One region of the Arthrobacter sp. KKT183 genome, then DNA from elsewhere that is predicted to be linked to it. Evidence: predicted binding sites of a transcription regulator. Region 1 holds the regulator's gene; each other region holds the start of a gene.

Evidence for each region. The regulator LexA, encoded in region 1, represses DNA repair genes until DNA is damaged. The targets are predictions, from matches to a motif close to TCGAACANNTGTTCGA.
Region 2: ACZ2GY_RS11560 (HNH endonuclease signature motif containing protein) is a predicted target of LexA. The motif match lies at 4,876-4,891, and genes of this name have one in related genera.
Region 3: ACZ2GY_RS05245 (HNH endonuclease signature motif containing protein) is a predicted target of LexA. The motif match lies at 2,036-2,051, and genes of this name have one in related genera.

The regions. Positions count from the first base shown of each region.
Region 1 is NZ_CM145770.1:1,231,567-1,237,903, forward strand. It holds gene hflX (GTPase HflX) at 1-1,413, shown strand, start outside; gene ACZ2GY_RS05875 (ATP-dependent DNA helicase) at 1,406-3,427, shown strand; gene lexA (transcriptional repressor LexA) at 3,448-4,179, opposite strand; gene ACZ2GY_RS05885 (LysM peptidoglycan-binding domain-containing protein) at 4,470-4,859, shown strand; gene ACZ2GY_RS05890 (histidinol-phosphate transaminase) at 4,980-6,089, shown strand; gene hisB (imidazoleglycerol-phosphate dehydratase HisB) at 6,157-6,337, shown strand, end outside.
Region 2 is NZ_CM145770.1:2,437,802-2,444,138, forward strand. It holds gene ACZ2GY_RS11535 (hypothetical protein) at 1-286, shown strand, start outside; gene ACZ2GY_RS11540 (thiazole synthase) at 353-1,144, opposite strand; gene thiS (sulfur carrier protein ThiS) at 1,146-1,394, opposite strand; gene thiO (glycine oxidase ThiO) at 1,391-2,524, opposite strand; gene thiE (thiamine phosphate synthase) at 2,672-3,322, shown strand; gene ACZ2GY_RS11560 (HNH endonuclease signature motif containing protein) at 3,405-4,862, opposite strand; gene ACZ2GY_RS11565 (ferritin-like fold-containing protein) at 4,999-5,724, opposite strand; gene ACZ2GY_RS11570 (RNB domain-containing ribonuclease) at 5,793-6,337, shown strand, end outside.
Region 3 is NZ_CM145770.1:1,104,949-1,111,285, forward strand. It holds gene ACZ2GY_RS05240 (ASCH domain-containing protein) at 1-317, opposite strand, end outside; gene ACZ2GY_RS05245 (HNH endonuclease signature motif containing protein) at 506-2,023, opposite strand; gene ACZ2GY_RS05250 (GNAT family N-acetyltransferase) at 2,266-2,793, shown strand; gene gatC (Asp-tRNA(Asn)/Glu-tRNA(Gln) amidotransferase subunit GatC) at 2,836-3,132, shown strand; gene gatA (Asp-tRNA(Asn)/Glu-tRNA(Gln) amidotransferase subunit GatA) at 3,135-4,634, shown strand; gene gatB (Asp-tRNA(Asn)/Glu-tRNA(Gln) amidotransferase subunit GatB) at 4,635-6,149, shown strand; gene ACZ2GY_RS05270 (aminoglycoside phosphotransferase family protein) at 6,199-6,337, shown strand, end outside.

The DNA of each region.
Region 1 (6,337 bases):
CAGGCGCTGTCTGATCTCGACGAAGAGCACACGGGTTACGACGGTGAACAGCAGGATCGTGAGGAGCGGCGCGCACTGAGGCGTGTGGCCGGGCTCTCCACCGAACTCGAAGACGTCACCGAAGTCGAGTATCGCCAACTTCGCCTTGAGCGGGTGGTGCTGGCCGGCATCTGGGGCGAAGGGACGGTTGATGACGCTGAAAATTCACTGCGTGAACTCGCTGCCCTGGCTGAGACGGCGGGATCGGAAGTGCTTGACGGCATCATCCAGCGGCGCCTGAAGCCGGATCCCGGAACGTTCCTCGGGGCCGGCAAAGCGGAAGAGCTCAAGAACATTGTGATGGCCACTGGTGCGGACACCGTTGTCGTTGACAGCGAACTGGCCCCCTCCCAGCGCCGGGGGCTTGAGGACATCGTCAAGGTGAAGGTCATCGACCGCACGGCGCTCATCCTGGACATCTTTGCCCAGCATGCAAAGTCCCGTGAAGGCAAAGCGCAGGTCGAGCTTGCGCAGCTTGAGTACCTCCTTCCGCGGCTGCGCGGCTGGGGCGATTCGATGTCCCGTCAGGCTGGCGGCCAGGTTGGCGGCGCCGGTGCCGGTATGGGTTCACGCGGGCCGGGTGAAACCAAGATCGAACTCGACAGGCGGAAGATCCGCACGCGGATGGCCAAGCTGCGGCGCGAAATCGCGGGCATGAAGCCCGCACGCGAGACCAAGCGCGCCAACCGTCGTCGTCATGAGGTTCCATCAGTGGCAATTGCCGGGTACACGAACGCCGGAAAGTCGTCTCTCCTCAATCGGTTGACCGATGCGGGCGTGCTGGTGGAGAACGCGCTGTTCGCGACCCTGGACCCCACCATCCGCCGGGCACAGACGCCTGACGGACTCGAGTTCACTCTTGCTGACACCGTCGGTTTTGTCCGGTCGCTCCCCACCCAGCTCGTCGAGGCGTTCCGTTCGACGCTCGAGGAAGTTGCTGATGCGGACCTGATCCTCCACGTTGTGGACGCATCCCATCCGGATCCGGAGGGGCAGATCACAGCGGTCCGCGACGTCCTGACGGAAGTCGACGCACGCAAAGTGCCTGAGATCGTCGTCCTGAACAAGGCCGACGCGGCAGATCCGTTTGTGCTTGAACGCCTCAGGCAGCGCGAACCCCGCCATGCAATTGTTTCCGCCCGCACAGGTCAGGGGATCGAGGAGCTGCTGGAACTGATCAGCCAGTCCATCCCGCGTCCAAGCGTGAAACTGACTCTGCTCGTGCCCTACCAGCGCGGAGACATCGTGAGCCGACTGCATCAGCCGGACGCAGAGATCCTCGGCCTGGAGCATGTGGAGGACGGCACTCGGGTAGATGTGATGGTCAGGGAGGGTCTGGCGGCAGAACTGGAGCCGTTCGTCACGCATGGCTGAGGGAAGCATCAGTCCCCTTCGACTGCTTGACGACGTCGTAGCGGCGATGGGCGGGCAGCAGCGTAGCGGGCAGCATGAAATGGTACGCCAGGTCGAGGAAGCAATCGGCAACGGCACACACCTGTTGGTGCAGGCCGGAACCGGAACAGGGAAGTCACTGGCCTATCTGCTTCCGCTCATCGCGCATGCCGTGAAGGGTGACACAACCTCGATCGTCTCGACGGCCACCCTTGCCCTTCAGTCCCAGATCGTCAACCGCGATCTGCCGAGACTTCTCGAGACCCTGCGTGGTTCGCTTCCTCGGCCGGTCGACGTAGCGCTTCTGAAAGGCCGGGGGAACTATGTCTGCCGGCATAAGACGGCAGGAGGTTTCCCCGACGAGGATGATTCGGGAGCCCTCTTCTCACTCGACGGTGACACCGCGGCGCCGCATCCTGCGGCAGGACCTTCCACCCCGCTCGGACGGGAAATCGTGCGGTTGCGGGAATGGGCGGAAGAAACGGAGACCGGGGATCGGGACGAACTCCTTCCCGGTGTCAGCGACCGGGCCTGGCGCCAGGTATCCGTGTCCAGCATGGAGTGCCTTGGTGCGCAGAAGTGTCCCGTTGCTGAGGAATGCTTCAGTGAGCGCGCACGGGAGAGGGCAGGAAAAGCGGACATTGTCATCACCAACCATGCGCTGCTGGCGATCAACGCTTTCGAGGGGCTGGCGGTCCTTCCGGAGCACGACGTAGTGGTCATTGACGAGGCGCACGAGCTACACGACCGCGTCACGTCTGCGGTGTCTGGGCAACTGTCAGGAGCACTGATCGGCGCTGCGGCCTCAGCGGCGAGGCGCCATCTCGGTTCCAACACGGACACATTGGCGGCCGCACAGGATGCCTTCGAGAACGCGTTCGACGCTCAGCCCACGGGTCTGATGGCTGGGGGACTGGACGAGTTGCAGGAACTCGCGCTCGTGCAATTGCGGGAGTCATGCCGCCTGGCGCTGTCCGAATCGAGTTCCGACGGGTCCTCCCAGTCGGCAGACGGTGGCCGCCAGATGGCACGCTCACGGCTGTTGGTATTGCTCGAATTGTCCGAACGGATGGTCGCAGCAGGTGGCGCGGGCGAAGTGCTCTGGTCGAGTCGGCCAAGTACCTTTACACCGGGCTCCGGTTACTCCGCGGCTGATGACTCCTCGCCTGCCACGATCAGCATTGCGCCGCTGTCGGTTGCCGGGCGTCTCAGGCGGGGATTGTTCGAGGACCACACGGTTGTGCTCACGTCAGCTACGCTCGCAATCGGCTCGGAGTTCGGACCGGTTGCCGGGTCCCTCGGTTTGACGGGCGAGGGAGCGCCGTCATGGACCGGCGTGGACGTTGGCAGCCCATTCGACTACCCCCGACAGGGTGTCCTGTACGTCGCCAAGGACCTGCCCAAACCGGGCCGCGGGACTTCCGGGGAACAACTTGATGAGCTGGAGGCGCTCATCAAAGCCTCCCGCGGAGGAGCGCTGGGACTGTTCTCCTCGCGGCGTGCGGCGGAGGACGCTGCCGACGCGTTGAGGGACCGGCTCGACGTTGAGATTCTCTGTCAGGGTGAATCTTCCATGTCCGCGCTGGTGAAGCAGTTTTCAGAGGAGCCCGACACCTGCCTGTTCGGCACTATGTCGCTGTGGCAGGGCGTCGATGTGCCTGGAACTGCCTGCCGGCTTGTCACCATCGACCGCATACCGTTTCCCCGACCTGATGATCCACTCATGACTGCGCGGACCCGAGCTGTCGCAAAGGCCGGAGGCAACGGATTCATGAATGTTTCCGCTACCCATGCCGCCGTTCGTCTTGCGCAGGGAGCCGGCCGTCTCATCCGCTCCCACGATGATCGAGGCATGGTGGCAGTACTGGACTCCCGGCTGGCAACCGCGGGCTACGGCGGCTTCCTCAGGGCTGCGCTACCGCCGTTTTGGTCGACGACGGACCGCGCAACGGCGCTCGGGGTCCTCTCCCGGCTCGCTGAGACGCAGCGCGCCTAGCACCATGCCGCGCGCCTCGGTCAGAGCGCACGCATCACCGAGACAACTTTGCCCATGATGGTGGCGTGGTCACCGAGTATCGGCTCGTAATTGGTGTTCTGCGGCAGAAGCCAGGTGTGACCGTCACGCTGCCGGAAGGTCTTCACTGTGGCCTCATCATCGAGGAGTGCTGCCACCACATCGCCGTTCTCGGCTGTGCTCTGCTGGCGGACCACTACCCAGTCTCCGTCGCAGATCGCTGCATCAATCATGGAGTCACCTGAAACACGCAGCATGAACAGATCGCCGTGCCCGACGAGCTGCCGGGGCAGTGGCATGACATCCTCAACAACCTGATCCGCCAGAATAGGACCTCCGGCTGCAATCCGTCCGACCAGCGGGACCATTGCCGCGTCGACGGCCGACGATGCCCGCGCAGGTTCCTCCCTTTCGGCGGAGGAGGGCAGCGCACGCGGTGTGCTGTCACCGAGCGTGAGAGGAAGCAGGATTTCCATCGCTCGCGGGCGCTTGGGATCGCGGCGGATGTAACCCATGCGTTCCAGCTGTGAAAGCTGGTGCGTGACGCTGGACAGACTCGCAAGCCCTACGGTGTCACCGATCTCGCGCATTGAGGGCGGGTAGCCGTGCGCAGCTACGCTGCGCTGAATTGTCTCGAGAATTTTTGTCTGACGTGCTGTCATTCCCTTTGGCATGGCCCTGCCGCGCGGCCTTCCGCGTCCGCGCTTCGCATCGGGCGAAGGCACCTCTGCCATGTCCTTTGCCGCACTGAGATCTGCCACGAGATGCATCCCTTCCTCCGGCCGGGCCCGGACTGCCGGCTCGCCAACCATTTTTGTCAGTGGCGGGTGATGAGCTGGTTTGTGAAGCAGCCGGACCGTCACCCTTGACAGCAACGCTAGGGGAGGCGGGACGTGTTTTCAAACATTTGTTCGAGTGAGTCTCGACAATATTAGTTTACAAGTGCTAATAATAAGTGCAGAGGAATAGAACACAGCTTCGAACAAAGCTGTGGGAGATCCACACAACGAGAAAGGTGGACGCCATGTCTACGCTCCATATCGCAGGATCAGCTTCCGTACTTCACCCAGAGGACCGTGAGAATAACGGGCCGGCTGCGGCGCCGCGCCTTCATCTCACCCGTCGCGGCTGGGTGGTTCTGGTGGCAATTCCGGTCGCATTGCTTGTTGCCGTACTGCTGGTGGTTGCTTCGTTCTTCACCTCCCAGGCGCAGGCAGCGACAGCCGGCGGTGACCTCACGGACACTGTCCGGGTCAGTGTTGCATCGGGGGAGACACTCTGGGCTCTTGCTGCCGAGTACGCGCCGGAACGTGATCCGCGAGCCGTCGTTGAGGAAATCGTCGAACTGAATGTTCTAGGCTCGTCGACCGTGCAGGCCGGGCAGTCGCTTCATATTCCGGTTGGAAATCCATAAGGAGCGGATCTGCTTCCGCACAGCGGTAGGCGCGCTGATTCTTCACAGGTTGGCTCGTAACAGTTCGCCCGGCTTCAGCGGAATTCTTCGTGGCGGATGGGGCGGCCTTAAACTCTCATGGTGACCGATCCGCTAGAACGCCTTAACAGACTGCCGATCCGCGAGAATCTGCGCGGCCTTCGACCATACGGTGCGCCCCAGATCGATGTGCCCATTCTGCTGAACGTCAATGAGAACACCCATGGCGTTCCGGAGGATGTTCGCAGTGCAATTGTTGAAGCAGTCGAGGGCGCCGTGGCGGGGCTGAATCGCTACCCTGACCGGGAGTTCACCGTGCTTCGCGAACATCTCGCCACGTACCTAGGGCACGGACTCACCGCGGACAACATCTGGGCGGCGAATGGATCCAATGAGGTTTTGCAGCACGTCCTCCTCGCGTTCGGCGGACCGGGCCGGACTGCGTTGGGATTTCCTCCCACCTACTCGATGTATCCGCTGCTCGCAGGCTCCACCGGTACTGGATACCTGACAGGTTCGAGGGATGAATCCTTCGACCTGGACGCTCGTACCACCGCCGGCGAGGTAGCCGCCACGGGCGCAAACATTGTCTTCCTGTGCAGCCCGAACAACCCGACCGGCACAGCGCTTCCCCTGGAGGTGGTTTCCGAGGTCTACGATGCAGGCGAAGCGGCGCAGGCAATCGTCATTGTGGACGAGGCGTATGCAGAGTTTTCCCACTCCGGCACTCCGAGTGCGCTGGAGCTCCTGCCCGGCAGGGAACGGCTTATCGTCTCGCGCACCATGAGTAAAGCCTTTGCGCTGGCCGGAGCCCGTCTCGGGTACTTGGCCGCAGCGCCGGAAATTGCGGATGCGCTTCGGCTCGTGCGTCTCCCGTACCACCTGTCGGCGATTACGCAGGCCACGGCTGTCGCGGCGCTGACCCATTCGGCGAAGCTGCTCGCCAACGTGGATGAGATCAAGCGGCAAAGAGACCGCATTGTGTCCGGGCTGACGGGGATGGGTCTGCCCGTTGCACCTTCGGACTCCAATTTTGTGCTGTTCGGAGGGCTCGATGATCCGGGCGCCGTCTGGCAGGACCTGCTTGATGCCGGGGTTCTTATCCGGGACGTCGGGATTCCGGGCCACCTTCGGGTGACCGCCGGAACGCAGGAAGAGACCACAACCTTCCTGAAAGCCCTCGAATCTTTGATCCGGCCGCGTGTCTCCTAAACTGGACCGGGACGCACATGCGGGCCCGCCGCCCGTCTCGCTGCCGAAACAACCGTAAGGACCATCCATGACCGCGGAAGCTACTGCCAATCGCGCTGCCCGACGTGAGCGGACCACGAGTGAGTCGTCGGTGTTCGTCGAGGTCGATCTAGACGGCACCGGGCGCTCGGAGATCAGCACGTCCGTGCCGTTCTACGACCACATGCTGACGGCCCTGGCAAAGCACTCATTGATCGATCTCACCGTGA
Region 2 (6,337 bases), 1.2 Mb from region 1:
CACCGGCGTCACCATCTCCATCGGTTTCTTCGCCTGGTTTGCTGACCGGCGCCATCATCGATATGGAATGCTGCTGCTTCCCGGGATCTCCCTCAGCTCGGCGCTGATCCTGTGGGTCATTCTGCAGTTCGCGGGGTTGGGATACCATCCTGATCTGTTCTGGATGGTCTGGCTCCTACCGCTGGTTGCAGCTACCATCGTGACCGCGTGTGCCGCCTGGTGGTTCGGCCGTCACCGCGAGCAGGCAGACGCAGAGGCCATGACTGCAATTCTCAAGCGGCGCTGATCAGCTGACTTCCGCTAGGCGATTCAGCCAAGAGGCACAGCTAATCGGTGCAGCTAATCGGTGCAGCTAGAGATCAGCGCGGCCATCGTGTGGTGACGAAGCGAGCGCATGCTCACGTTTGGGTATCCTTCCCGCCCGTGACGCCAGACGACCAGCCAGAACAGCGTGCCGAAACGCGGCCGCCATTGCCACGGGGTCCTGGGCGCGGGTTACCGCTGTGGCCAGGAGAACCGCGTCACAGCCCAGCTCCATCGCGAAGGCCGCATCCGACGCCGTGCCGATTCCGGCGTCGAGCACAATGGGGACTCCTGCGCGGGACACGATGAGCTCAATGTTGTGCGGATTCAGGATGCCCAGTCCTGTGCCGATCGGTGCACCCAGCGGCATGACCACGGCTGCACCCAGCTGCTCAAGTCGCAGGGCGAGGACGGGATCGTCGTTCGTGTAGGCAAAGACGGTGAACCCGCGGGACACCAGCGTTTCGGCTGCTTCCACCAATTCCAGGGCGTCCGGCAGCAGGGTGTGCTCGTCGGCGATGACTTCGAGCTTGACCCAGTTGGTTTCCAGTGCCTCCCGGCCAAGCTCAGCAGTCAGAACGGCTTCACGCGCAGTGAAGCATCCGGCGGTGTTCGGCAGGATACGCATCCCTTGCGAGTGCAGGAGCTGGAACAGCGATGCTCCTGTTTCCGGTGTGTAGCGGCGCATTGCGACGGTGGTCAGTTCCGTCCCTGATGCAGCGAGCGCCTCACCGAGTCCCTCCATGCTGGGCGCTCCCCCGGTTCCCATGATCAGCCGGGAGTTCAACGGGATTCCGTCGATTACGAGGGTGTCGGCGCTCAGCGTTGTGCTCGGGTCCATGTCATCCTCCCTGTACGGCAGTAACGAGTTCGATGTCGTCGCCCTCAGTCAGTTCCCAGCAGGACCACTCGCTACGCGGAATGACCGCCGAGTTGACCGCCACGGCCACACCAAGGCGTGACCCGTCAGCCGGTTGCCCGGTAGGTGTCAGATTTCTGCTGGTGAGCTCGGCCACGAGATGCAACAGGTCCAGGGCGAGGGTAGCTGATTGCACCCCGTTCACGGTGACGGTTTTGGCCAATGCGTTCATGCTTGTCCTTCCTCAAAACGATCCGGCCTGTACCGCTCAAGGCCCGGCGGGCACGGTTTGCCCTCCAGCAGGTCCACGCATAGCGCGGCCGCCACCGGCGTCAGCAGTACTCCGTGGCGGAAGAAGCCGGTTGCAATGATCAGTCCGTCAGCTCCGGGGACAATACCGAGCAGCGGCGCGTTGTCCGGCGTACCGGGACGTGCGCGGCACAGCGCTTCCTCTAGTTCAAGCTCAGCAACGGCCGGAACGAGCTGGCGGGCGTCGCGCAGCAGTTGATAGACGCCCCCTGCTGACACGCCGCTGTTGCCGTCCTCGCGCATTGTTGCGCCGAGTACAACGGTTCCGTCCGCGCGGGGAACCAGATAGACGGCCGTACCACGCACCAGACCGCGAACGGTGTGGCTGAGCAGCGGCTGCAGTGCAGCGGGTACCCGTAGACGGAGGATGTCACCGTAGATTGGCCGCAGCGGAAGCCGGCACGGCAGCCCTGCAAGTTGTGCGGCCGCAAGACCGTTCGCAACGACAGTGTGGCGGGCCGGAAGGACGCTGCCGTCTTCAAGGATCGCGCCTGTCACACGACGGCCGTCATAATCAAGGCCGGAGGCTCGTGCCTGGACCAGGCGTCCGCGTTCGCCGAGGGCAGCCAGCAGCGCTGCGGCCAGCTTCCGCGGATCGACCTGGTGGTCGTCCGGCGCGGAGAACGCCGCGGTGGCAGCTGGTCCGATCATTGGCTCCGACCGGCGTGCCTCGCGGAGGGACACCTGTTCAACGGACAGGGAATGGTGGGTCTGTACGTCTCGGAGGTCAGCGAGTGCGGTGCGGTCGGCGCCGTCGATCGCCAGGACCAGGGTGCCGGTTTTGCGGTAGCCGGGATCAATTCCCGTCCAGGCGAGGGAGGAAAGGAAGTCCGGGTAGCGACATGCGGAGTCCACCGTGAGCTCGAGAAGGTGCTCTTCGCGGTAATGCAGTTCGCTGGCCGGGGCGATCATGCCTGCAGCGGCCTGAGTGGCGCCGGTTGCGGGATCCGGGTCCACCAGTGCGACCGAATGCCCCCTGCGGATCGCTTCCCAGGCGATCCCAAGCCCAATGATGCCCCCGCCGATCACAGCGACGTCCACGTGTTTCTCCACCAGGAGTCCTTCCCTACGCCGGCATGATCCGGATCAGGTTCGTTGTTCTCACAACGCGGTCGGCGTCGGACGCCCTCTCAGCCGTGTGGCAGACCGGTGATTCCCGGACGCGGCACGGCTCCCGCAGTACCCCCTTATTGTAGGGGTATGAAACTGAGCGCTGCCCACCTTTACCTGTGCACGGATTCGAGACCACAGCAAAAAGACTTCGACGCTTTCGTTGACGCTGCCTTCGAGGGCGGCGTAGACATCATCCAATTAAGGGACAAGTCCCTGGAAGCCGCACAGGAGCTCGAGCTGCTTTCGGTGCTGCGTGCGTCCGCCGTTGCACACGGGAAGCTTTGGTCCGTCAATGACCGCGCAGACATCGCCGCGGTCAGCGGCGCCCCGGTACTGCATGTTGGGCAGCGGGACCTTCCTCCTGCGCTCGCGCAGCAATTCCTGCACGACGGCGGCACCATAGGGCTCTCGACGCACTCACCTGCGGAGGTGGCCGGTGCTGCAGCGAACGACGACGTCGGATACTTCTGTACTGGCCCGGTCTGGGCCACGCCGACCAAGCCCGGGCGGACCGCCGTGGGCCTCGAACTGGTGCGCGAAGCTGCGCGGCTGGAGGCGGACCGGGCCCGTGAGGGTTTGGCGTTGAAGCCCTGGTTTGCCATTGGCGGAATCGATCTGCTGAACGTAGAAGAGGTGGTGGCGGCTGGCGCGGCGCGAGTGGTCGTGGTCCGGGCCATTACCGAGGCGGATGATCCGCAGGAAGCGGCGGCGAAGCTCCGGGCACAACTTCCCGCCTAGCTGTAGTCTCCGCAACCGGTGTGTCCCCCACAACCAGCGCCCGCGCCAGCCCGCACCGCCGGCGCCGGGGCGGTGCCGTTGGTCAGGGTGGCTCTGCGTTGGAGCTCGTGCCGGTGTCAGAGCGCGCGAGGTGGTTGTGGATGGCTTGTTCTACTTGCCAGTAGCGGTTGCGTTTGGGTGTTCGTTGCGGGTCGAGGTATGTCGGTGGTCTGAACCAGGGGATTCCGTGGACTGATTCGACTGTCCAGTTTCCTTCGTGGATCTGGTGGTGGTGTCGGGTGCAGAGCAGCACGCCGTCGCTGATGTTGGTGGTTCCGCCTGCAGCCCAGGGGATGATGTGGTGGGCTTCGCACCAGGTTGCGGGCGTGGTGCAGTCGGGGAACGCGCAGCCCTTGTCCCTTGCCACGAGCGCCCGTCGCAGATGCGGTGGGAAGAGACGTTGGGTGCGGCCGATGTCCAAGACCTGACCCTTCCCGCCGAGGACGAGCGGGAGGATGTCGGCATCGCAGGCGAGCTTGCGGATGCTGCGGGCACTTATCTGTTGGGCGAAGACCGAATGCCCGTCGTGTCCGCTGTCTGCCAGGTCTTTGAGGAGGTCGCGGTAGTTGATGGTGACCATTACCTGGGGTCGGTGTCCTCCGGTCGCTGGAAGACCATCACCTGTTAGCGCGATCCGGCATGCTGAAACCAGCCCGTCGAGGAGGTTCTGTTCACGGGTCGACTGGTCCGGACTGGTTAGAGCTTCATTGCCGCGGTCCGTCGTGCCGTCTCCGTCGGTCGTGCGGTCTCCGTTGCCAGTGGTGCCGTGGGTTCTGGGGTTGGTGGCGGTGTTCATGACGGTGATGAGGTGTTCGAACTGCTCATCGGTGGCGCCGATTTCCATGAAGTGCAGTCCGTGGCGCCTACCGCGCAGGAACACACCCTGGCGTGCGCGGAGGGTTTTTTCGGTGGGCTCTTGGCCGTCCTGGTCGATGATGTCTTCCCAGCGTTGGGCGAGGGCCCGCAGGACGTCTTCGTCGGACTCGACGGCCTGGCGGACCAGGTGCTCTTCCATGGCATCCAGCTCACGGCCGGTCGCGACAGTGGAGACCCGGTGCACGGAGTTGCGGATGATGGTCGCAGCACGGCTGCTGAGCGCACCGACCTTGGTCGCTTCAGCCAGCACACCCAAGGCAGGTGCGGCGGTGGCGCCTGGCCCGGGAACCTCGGGCAGGACGTCATGTCCGAGGCGTAACCGGCGGTTCGCTTCGGAGCGGCTGATACCGATTTTCGCCCGCAAATAGTCGCCAGTGTTCTTATACGGGTCCCGGGCGTCAACGGTAGCGAGTTGGTGGTCCTCAGCGGCACGGGCAACCACAGTCTGCAAGTGATCGACCAGGTTGGAGAGCTGCTCAACCTCCACCAGGGTCACCGCGGCCTCCTGCGGGCTAAGCGTCAGGTATGTCGATTCCAGCTGCTGCGCAAAGACCTGTAGGTGCGAACGCATTCCACCCAGGACGGAAGCATCCTCCGGGCGAGGTTCGAGCAGTGCGACGGCCATACCCAAAATTTTATCGAACACGTGTACTAACCGCGACCGAAAACCACCAATGTGCAGGACAAGTGGAACAAACTTATCCACACGCCAGTGAAGGAATCGCCAACCGCTGAACACCCCACGTCGCGGGTAGCTCCACTCAGGCCGTTAGCCCCAACGAACTCATACGGCGCGAATGATTACGGGTGAGTTGCGCAAAGAGTTGGGCAGTCTGCCGTTCATGATCCGCAGAAGAGCCCTTGAACAGGAGCCCGCCCAGGAACTGGCGTTCGATGCCCACGCGTTGCGCCTGGGTCAGCGCCTCCCCCACCAAACGGCGTCCCCACAGCGCAAGCCGCGAAGCGAGCCGGGGATCGTCGGAAAGAGCTGATTTCAACCGTGGCTGCAGCAGACCCCCCTGCTCGGCAGTTGACTGGATACGGGCAATAATCTCCCGCGTGTCGTCGTCGAGGTGTTCAGCGAGCGCGGTGTAGAAGTCACCGGAGATTGCGTCAATGACGTAGGCCTTCATCAGCGACTCGTACCAGTCAGCCGGGCGGGTCCGCTCGTGGAAGGAGTCGATCGATGCCTGGAAGGGCCGCATTGCCTCTTCAACGTCAACACCGAGGCCCGCAAGGTGCGCGCTGACCATCTCGAAGTGCTCGAATTCCGTCACGGCAAGCCGTCCCAGCGCAGCCCGGTCCCGCAGGGTCGGGGAGAAACGAGCATCCGAGGACAAGCGCTCAAACGCCGAAAGCTCGCCATAAGCCATGACGCCGAACAGGTCGACAACAAACTGATTGAGCGGCCCCAACCCGGTGCCGGCCCTCTCCGCCGGGGATGCTGGCGAAGGGCTCGACGGGGAAGGCGGATGCAAGGCAGTCATGGGAACAAGGGTACCCGCGCGCCGATTCCTTCCGCTGCTCCAGCTGACTGTGTACTACGGTGGGCACTGTGCCGTATTCTCATCTGGATCTGAGCAACCGGGACTCCCAGGTACAGCTCACCGCAGCGCTGGAAAGCCTCCGGCAGGAACTGGAACTGCGCGCCGACTTCCCGCCCGAGGTGTTGGCGGAGGCGAAGGCTGCTGTGGACTCATTCGTACCGCCGGAACGTGACCTCACCGGTCTCGGCTTCATCACAGTCGACCCTCCCGGATCAACCGATCTGGATCAAGCCTTTCACCTGGAGCGCGCCGGATCCGGCTACCGCGTCTGGTACGCCATTGCGGATGTTCCCGCCTTCGTGGCACCGGGCGGTGCGATAGACACGGAAGCCCGCCTTCGCGGCCAGACCATGTACGCACCGGACGGCCGCATCTCCCTCCACCCGGAGAAAATCGCTGAGGACGCAGCCAGCCTGTTGCCGGGCAGGAACCGGTCCGCCTTCGTCTGGGAGTTCGAACTGGACGAGGCCGCACAGGTGGAGTCCGTCGTCGTCGGGCGTGCTGTGGTCAGGAGCCGTGCGCAACTCACCTACGACCAGGTGCAGGAAGACCT
Region 3 (6,337 bases), 130 kb from region 1:
CCGTCGTCTTCGCCTTCGTCGGCGGCGAATGCCGCGTCAGCGCTGGTGAAAGGGCCGACACGAAGGCCAGTGCTGCGGATGATGATGCGGGGGTTTCCTTCGCTGTCGCACGCAACCCAGTGGGAACCGATGCGCGGTAGCTCGTCACCGCGTGCCAGGAATTCAGCGACGAGATCCGCGGTAGCCCGTTTCCGACCGCCGATGACCAGGCTCAGGAGCTCGTCGGCTAACCGCTTCGAATCACCGAAGTGATCAACCGTGTATTCGGGCGAGGCAGCTACTGCTTCGGGATGTGCTTGGGCATAAGCGTTCCACATGAGGCTGGCTGCTGAGAGATCGGGTGGAGAGACTGGTTCAGGCTGCACGTCATCATGGTCGCAGGCAGCATCAGCCGGCCGCAATAGCTGTAAACGACAGGTCTGGGGACTGCTCCTCTGCTACTCGCGCGTGATCGCTCAGCCGCGTGATTGCTCGGCCGTCTGCTTTCCAGCCGGGTGCGATTTGTTCAGCAGAGTGTCCAGTAGTGGTTGCGTCGGGGTTGTTGGTCTGGGTCGAGGTGTGGGGGTGGGATGAACCAGGGGAGGCGGTCCCGGATCTGGATGGTCCATTCGTTTTGATGGATCAGATGGTGGTGGTGGCTGCACAGAAGTATTCCGTTGTCGGTGCTGGTGGTTCCGCCGTGTGACCAGGGTCGGATGTGGTGGGCTTCGGTCCAGTGGGCAGGCATGGTGCAGGTGGGGAAGGCGCAGCCTTGGTCTCGGGCGATGAGGGCTTTGCGTTGTTTGGCTGTGAAGAGCCGTTGTGTGCGGCCGAGGTCGAGGATTTCGCCTTGTCCGCCGAGGACGACCGGGATGATGTCGGCGTCGCAGGCGATTTTGCGGGCCGTGCGTGCGTTGACGGGCCCGGTGTAGGCGAGTGATGCCCCGGCGGTGGGGGAGAAGGTGCCGGTACTCATTTCGAGGTCGCCGAGGAGTGTTTGGTAGTCGATGGTGACGAGGACTTGTGGCCGCTGTCCGCCGGTGGCCGGGAGTTTGTCGGTGGCCAGGGCTAGTTGGCAGGCTCCGACGAGTCCGTCCAGGAGCAGCTGGGCGCGGGTTCTGGTCTCGATTGCCGCGGCGTCGCTTCCGCTGTCTCGGGGGTTGGTGGTTCGGGGGTTGGTGGCGGTGTTCATGATGGTGGTGAGGTATTCGTATTGTTCGTCGGTGGCGGCGATGTCGAGTAGGTGGACGCCGCGTTTTTTGCCGTGGAGGAATACGCCTTGGCGGGCGGTGAGTTCCTTCTCGCTCGGTTCCGGTCCGTCGGGGTCCAGGTGTGCTTCGACGCGGCCGATGAGTTTGGTGAGGAAATCGGGATCGAAGCGGGTGGCGCTGCCGGTGAGTTGGGCTTCGATCGTGTTGAGCACGGCTGGTTCGGTGGTGAACTGTGCGCGGTCCAGGGCGCTGTTGATCATGGTGGCTGCTTTGCCGGACACCACTCCGGCGGAGACCGCCGCTGCGAGGTGTGCACAGGCGGCGGGTAGGGGTTCTCCGGTGAGTGTGGTGCGGGGGATGAGTTTCGCGCCGAGGCGGAGCCGGCGGTTGGCTTCGCTTCTGCTGATCCGTAGCCGGTCCTGCAGGTATCCGGCGGTGCACCGGTAGGCCGAACGCCCACCGGAATGGCCGGACAAACCGAACGCGAAACCGGCACCACCACCGGTGGGGGTCCCGTCGTCGGTCGTGGTGTTGTTGGTGTCGGTGGGCTTGCCGCCCGCTGCGGCGCTGCTGCGATCCACTGCCGTTGCCGCAACGAGCTGAAGGTACTCGACCGTCCGGGACAGATCCTCGATCCCGGTCAAATGCTCGGCGAGTTTATCCTGTCCCATTCCCGCGAACTCGGCCACCAAACGCGAGGTGTACGCGGCAAGGAGCTGCTTCAGCTCGCTGATCGAAGGTTCGGAGCAACCGGCCGGATCATCGAATCCGAAGGCTGGGAGAGCGCGCAGCCGTTCGCCGGGGAGGGTGTCGAGTGCGGCTGTCAGGCTCATACTTCATTCTATTAGAAGATATCTTCGAAAGAAAGGGGCTGTGGGTAACGGGATAAACCGTTAGCTCGCCTCACCAACATCGGAAGCGTCTCAGGCCGTCCGGTTGACCGTAATGAATTCAGTGGCGAGGGCGCCTCGGTTTTCATCCAGGAAGCCCGGTAATAAGAACCGGGTGCGTCACAATAGATAGGCGGATCTTCCGCCCGCTTCAGATCCGCCCACTCCACGACAAGGCTTGCGTTATGCCCTTCACTATCCGTCGCGTCACTGCAGCAGATTACGACGACGTCCGCCGGATCACCCGGGACGCCTACATTCACGCCGGCTACTTCAGCGACCCAGACCACCCCTACGTGCAGATTCTCTCCGATATCGAGCACAGGGCCGAACACGCCGAGGTATGGGTAGGGGAGGAGGACGGCGTAGTCGTCGGTTCCTTTGCCATTACGTTCGAGGGTCAGCGCTACACCGACATCGCACTCGCGGGGGAGCTGGAGTTCCGCATGCTCGCTGTGGATCCCGCCGTCCAGCGTGGTGGGTTTGGGCGCCGGATGGTCGAGTGGATCATTGACTACGCGCGCGCCCTGGACGGCATCGACGCCGTCAGCCTGACCAGTGGCTCCGACATGGTGCGGGCACACCGACTGTACGAATCCTTGGGGTTCGAACGCGTGCCAGGCCGTGACTGGTGGGTGCGCGACGAAGACATCCAGCTATGGGTCTTCAGGCTTGGGCTGCAACCGGACAGGACTGTCACCTCCCGCCCGTAGACTAGAACCCGAAACCCAGCCATCTCGAGATCCTGGAGAAACATGCCCGAGATCACCCGTGAGGACGTCGCGCATCTGGCACGGCTTGCCCACATCGACATGACCGGCGAGGAGCTGGACCGGATGACCGGCGAGCTCTCCGTCATCGTCGACTCCATCAAGACGGTCAGCGAAGTTGCCGGTGATGACGTTCCCGCAACCAGCCACCCCATTCCGCTGAGCAATGTCTACCGCGATGACGTCATCGGTGAAACGCTCACCAACGAGGAAGCTCTCAGCGGCGCCCCGGACAACGCAGCCGGCCGCTTCAAGGTCCCCGCAATCCTGGACGAGGAGTAGAAATGACCGATCTCACCAGGCTCAGCGCCGCCCAGCTTGCCGAGAAGCTTTCCTCCCGCGAGGTGTCGGCAGTGGAAGCTGTCCAGGCTCACCTCGATCGCATCGGTGAAGTGGATCCGGCGATCAACGCGTTCCTCCACGTCAACACTGATGAAGCCCTCCGTGTGGCATCCGAGGTGGACAAGGAGCGGTCAATTGGAGATACGATGCATCCGCTCGCAGGCGTCCCTATTGCCGTCAAGGACCTCATCGTCACCAAAGGCCAGCCAACCACAGCCGGCTCGAAAATCCTCGAGGGCTGGCACAGCCCCTATGACGCCACTGTCGTCCGGCGCCTTCGCGACGCCAAGATGCCGATCCTCGGCAAGACCAACCTGGACGAATTCGCCATGGGCTCCTCCACGGAGCACTCCGCTTACGGTCCAACCCGCAACCCGTGGGACCTCGACCGCATCCCCGGCGGTTCCGGCGGCGGGTCAGCGGCCGCCGTCGCCGCCTTCGAAGCGCCGTTGGCGCTCGGAACCGACACCGGCGGTTCCATCCGCCAGCCCGGTGCCGTGACCGGAACCGTCGGCGTCAAGCCGACCTACGGTGGCGTGTCCCGCTACGGTGCCATCGCCATGGCGTCCTCCCTCGACCAGATCGGCCCCGTCACCCGCACGGTGCTGGACGCCGCACTCCTCCACGAGGTCATCGGCGGCCATGATCCACACGACTCCACCTCGCTGACTGATCCTGTCGGCGCTCTCGCCGAGGCTGCACGCAACGCGGACGTCAAGGGCCTGCGCATCGGCGTCATCAAGGAATTGCAGGGAGAGGGTTATCAGGACGGCGTCCAGGCACGCTTCACTGAAGCACTGGACCTGCTGCGCCAAGCGGGTGCCGACGTCGTCGAGGTTTCCTGCCCCAATTTCAAGTACGCGCTGGGCGCCTACTACCTGATCATGCCTTCGGAAGCCTCATCCAACCTTGCCAAGTACGACGGCGTCCGCTTCGGTCTGCGTGTAGTGCCCGACGGCGCTCCCACGATTGAGCGGGTCATGGGCGCCACCCGCGCAGCCGGCTTCGGCGACGAAGTGAAGCGCCGCATCATCCTTGGCACCTACGCACTGAGCGCCGGGTACTACGACGCCTATTACGGCTCCGCACAGAAAGTCCGCACCCTGATCCAACGGGACTTCGACGCCGCCTTCACTCAGGCAGACGTTCTTATCTCGCCCACGGCTCCCACCACGGCGTTCAAGCTGGGGGAGAAGCTGGACGATCCGCTCGCCATGTACCTGAACGACGTCGCCACCATCCCTGCCAACATGGCCGGCGTGCCGGGCATCTCGGTCCCCGGCGGCCTGGCTGACGGACTGCCGGTGGGCATCCAGTTCCTCGCCCCCGCGCGCCAGGATGCACGGCTCTACCGGGCAGGCGCCGCACTGGAAGCGCTGCTGGAAGACACCTGGGGCGGACCTTTGCTGGCACAGGCACCCGAGATTGCTGGAGTGAAGTAAATGAGCACTGCAACCGCCGAAATTCTGTCCTTCGACGAGGCCATGGAGAAGTTCGACCCGGTGCTCGGCTTCGAGGTCCACGTCGAACTGAACACCCGCACCAAAATGTTCTCTTCAGCGCCGAACGCTTTCGGAGACACGCCGAACACCAACGTCACCCCGGTGGACCTTGGTCTGCCGGGCGTTCTTCCGGTCATCAACCGGGTAGCCGTCGAGTCCTCGATCAAGATCGGCCTCGCGCTGGGCTGCAAGATCGCCGAGAAGTGCCACTTCGCCCGGAAGAACTACTTCTACCCGGATACCCCGAAGAACTTCCAGACCTCGCAGTATGACGAACCCATCGCCTATGACGGCTCAATCGACATCGAGCTCGCTGACGGCACCGTCTTCACGGTCGAGATCGAGCGCGCCCACATGGAGGAGGACGCCGGCAAGCTGACGCACATGGGCGGCGCCACCGGCCGCATCCAGGGCGCCGAATTCTCGCTGGTCGACTACAACCGCGCCGGCGTACCCCTCGTGGAAATCGTCACCAAGCCGATCGTCGGCGTTGGCGAGCGCGCGCCGGAACTGGCCAAGGCCTACGTGGCAGCTATCCGCGAGATCGTGAAGAACCTCGGCGTTTCCGACGCAAAAATGGAGCGCGGCAACGTCCGCTGCGATGCCAACGTCTCCCTCAAGCCCAAGGGCCAGGAGAAGTTCGGCACCCGCACCGAGACGAAGAACGTCAATTCACTGCGTGCCGTTGAGCACGCTGTCCGGTACGAGATCCAGCGCCACGCCGCAGTGCTCGACGCCGGAGGCACCATCACGCAGGAAACCCGCCACTGGCACGAGGACACACGGTCGACGACGGCGGGGCGCCCCAAGTCCGATGCCGACGACTACCGCTACTTCCCGGAACCTGACCTGGTGCCCGTGGTTACCGACGACGCCTGGATCGAGAAGCTCCGCAGCGAGCTCCCTGAACCTCCCGCCGCACGTCGCAAGCGCCTCCAGGCCGACTGGGGTTACTCGGACGCTGAGTTCCGCGATGTGGTGAACGCCGGTGTCATGGACGCCATTGAGGAGACCATCGCTGCCGGCGTCAAGCCTGCAACCGCACGCAAATGGTGGATGGGTGAGATCTCCCGCCGAGCCAAGGTCGCTGATGTTGAACCCGCCGAGTTGGGCGTAACCCCTGCGCTGATCGTGGAACTGCAGGGCCTCATCGACGCCGGCAAGATCAACGACAAGCTCTCCCGGGAGGTGCTCGACGGCGTCCTCGCCGGCGAAGGCACGCCCACCGAAGTAGTCTCGCAGCGCGGCCTTGAGGTCGTGTCAGACGACGGCGCCCTCCTCGAAGCGATTGACGGCGCCCTTGCCGCGCAGCCCGATGTCGCGGAGAAGATCCGTGGCGGGAAGCTGCAGGCAGTCGGAGCAATTGTGGGCGGGGTCATGAAGGCCACCCGCGGCCAGGCAGACGCCGGGCGAGTTCGTCAACTCATCCTCGAACGCCTCGGGGTTGAGGGCTAGCCGGCATCAGCAGAAGATCAGGTTCAGCGGTGAGGACAACGTGACCAGAATGCCGCCAGCAGAGGTGGACGTCACCGCCGCCCTGGTCATGCGCCTGCTCGCTGACCAGCACCCTGATTTCGCCGAGTTGCCGCTCTTAGAGGTGGCCAACGGCTGGGACAACGTGATCTTCAAGCTCGGTGACGAGC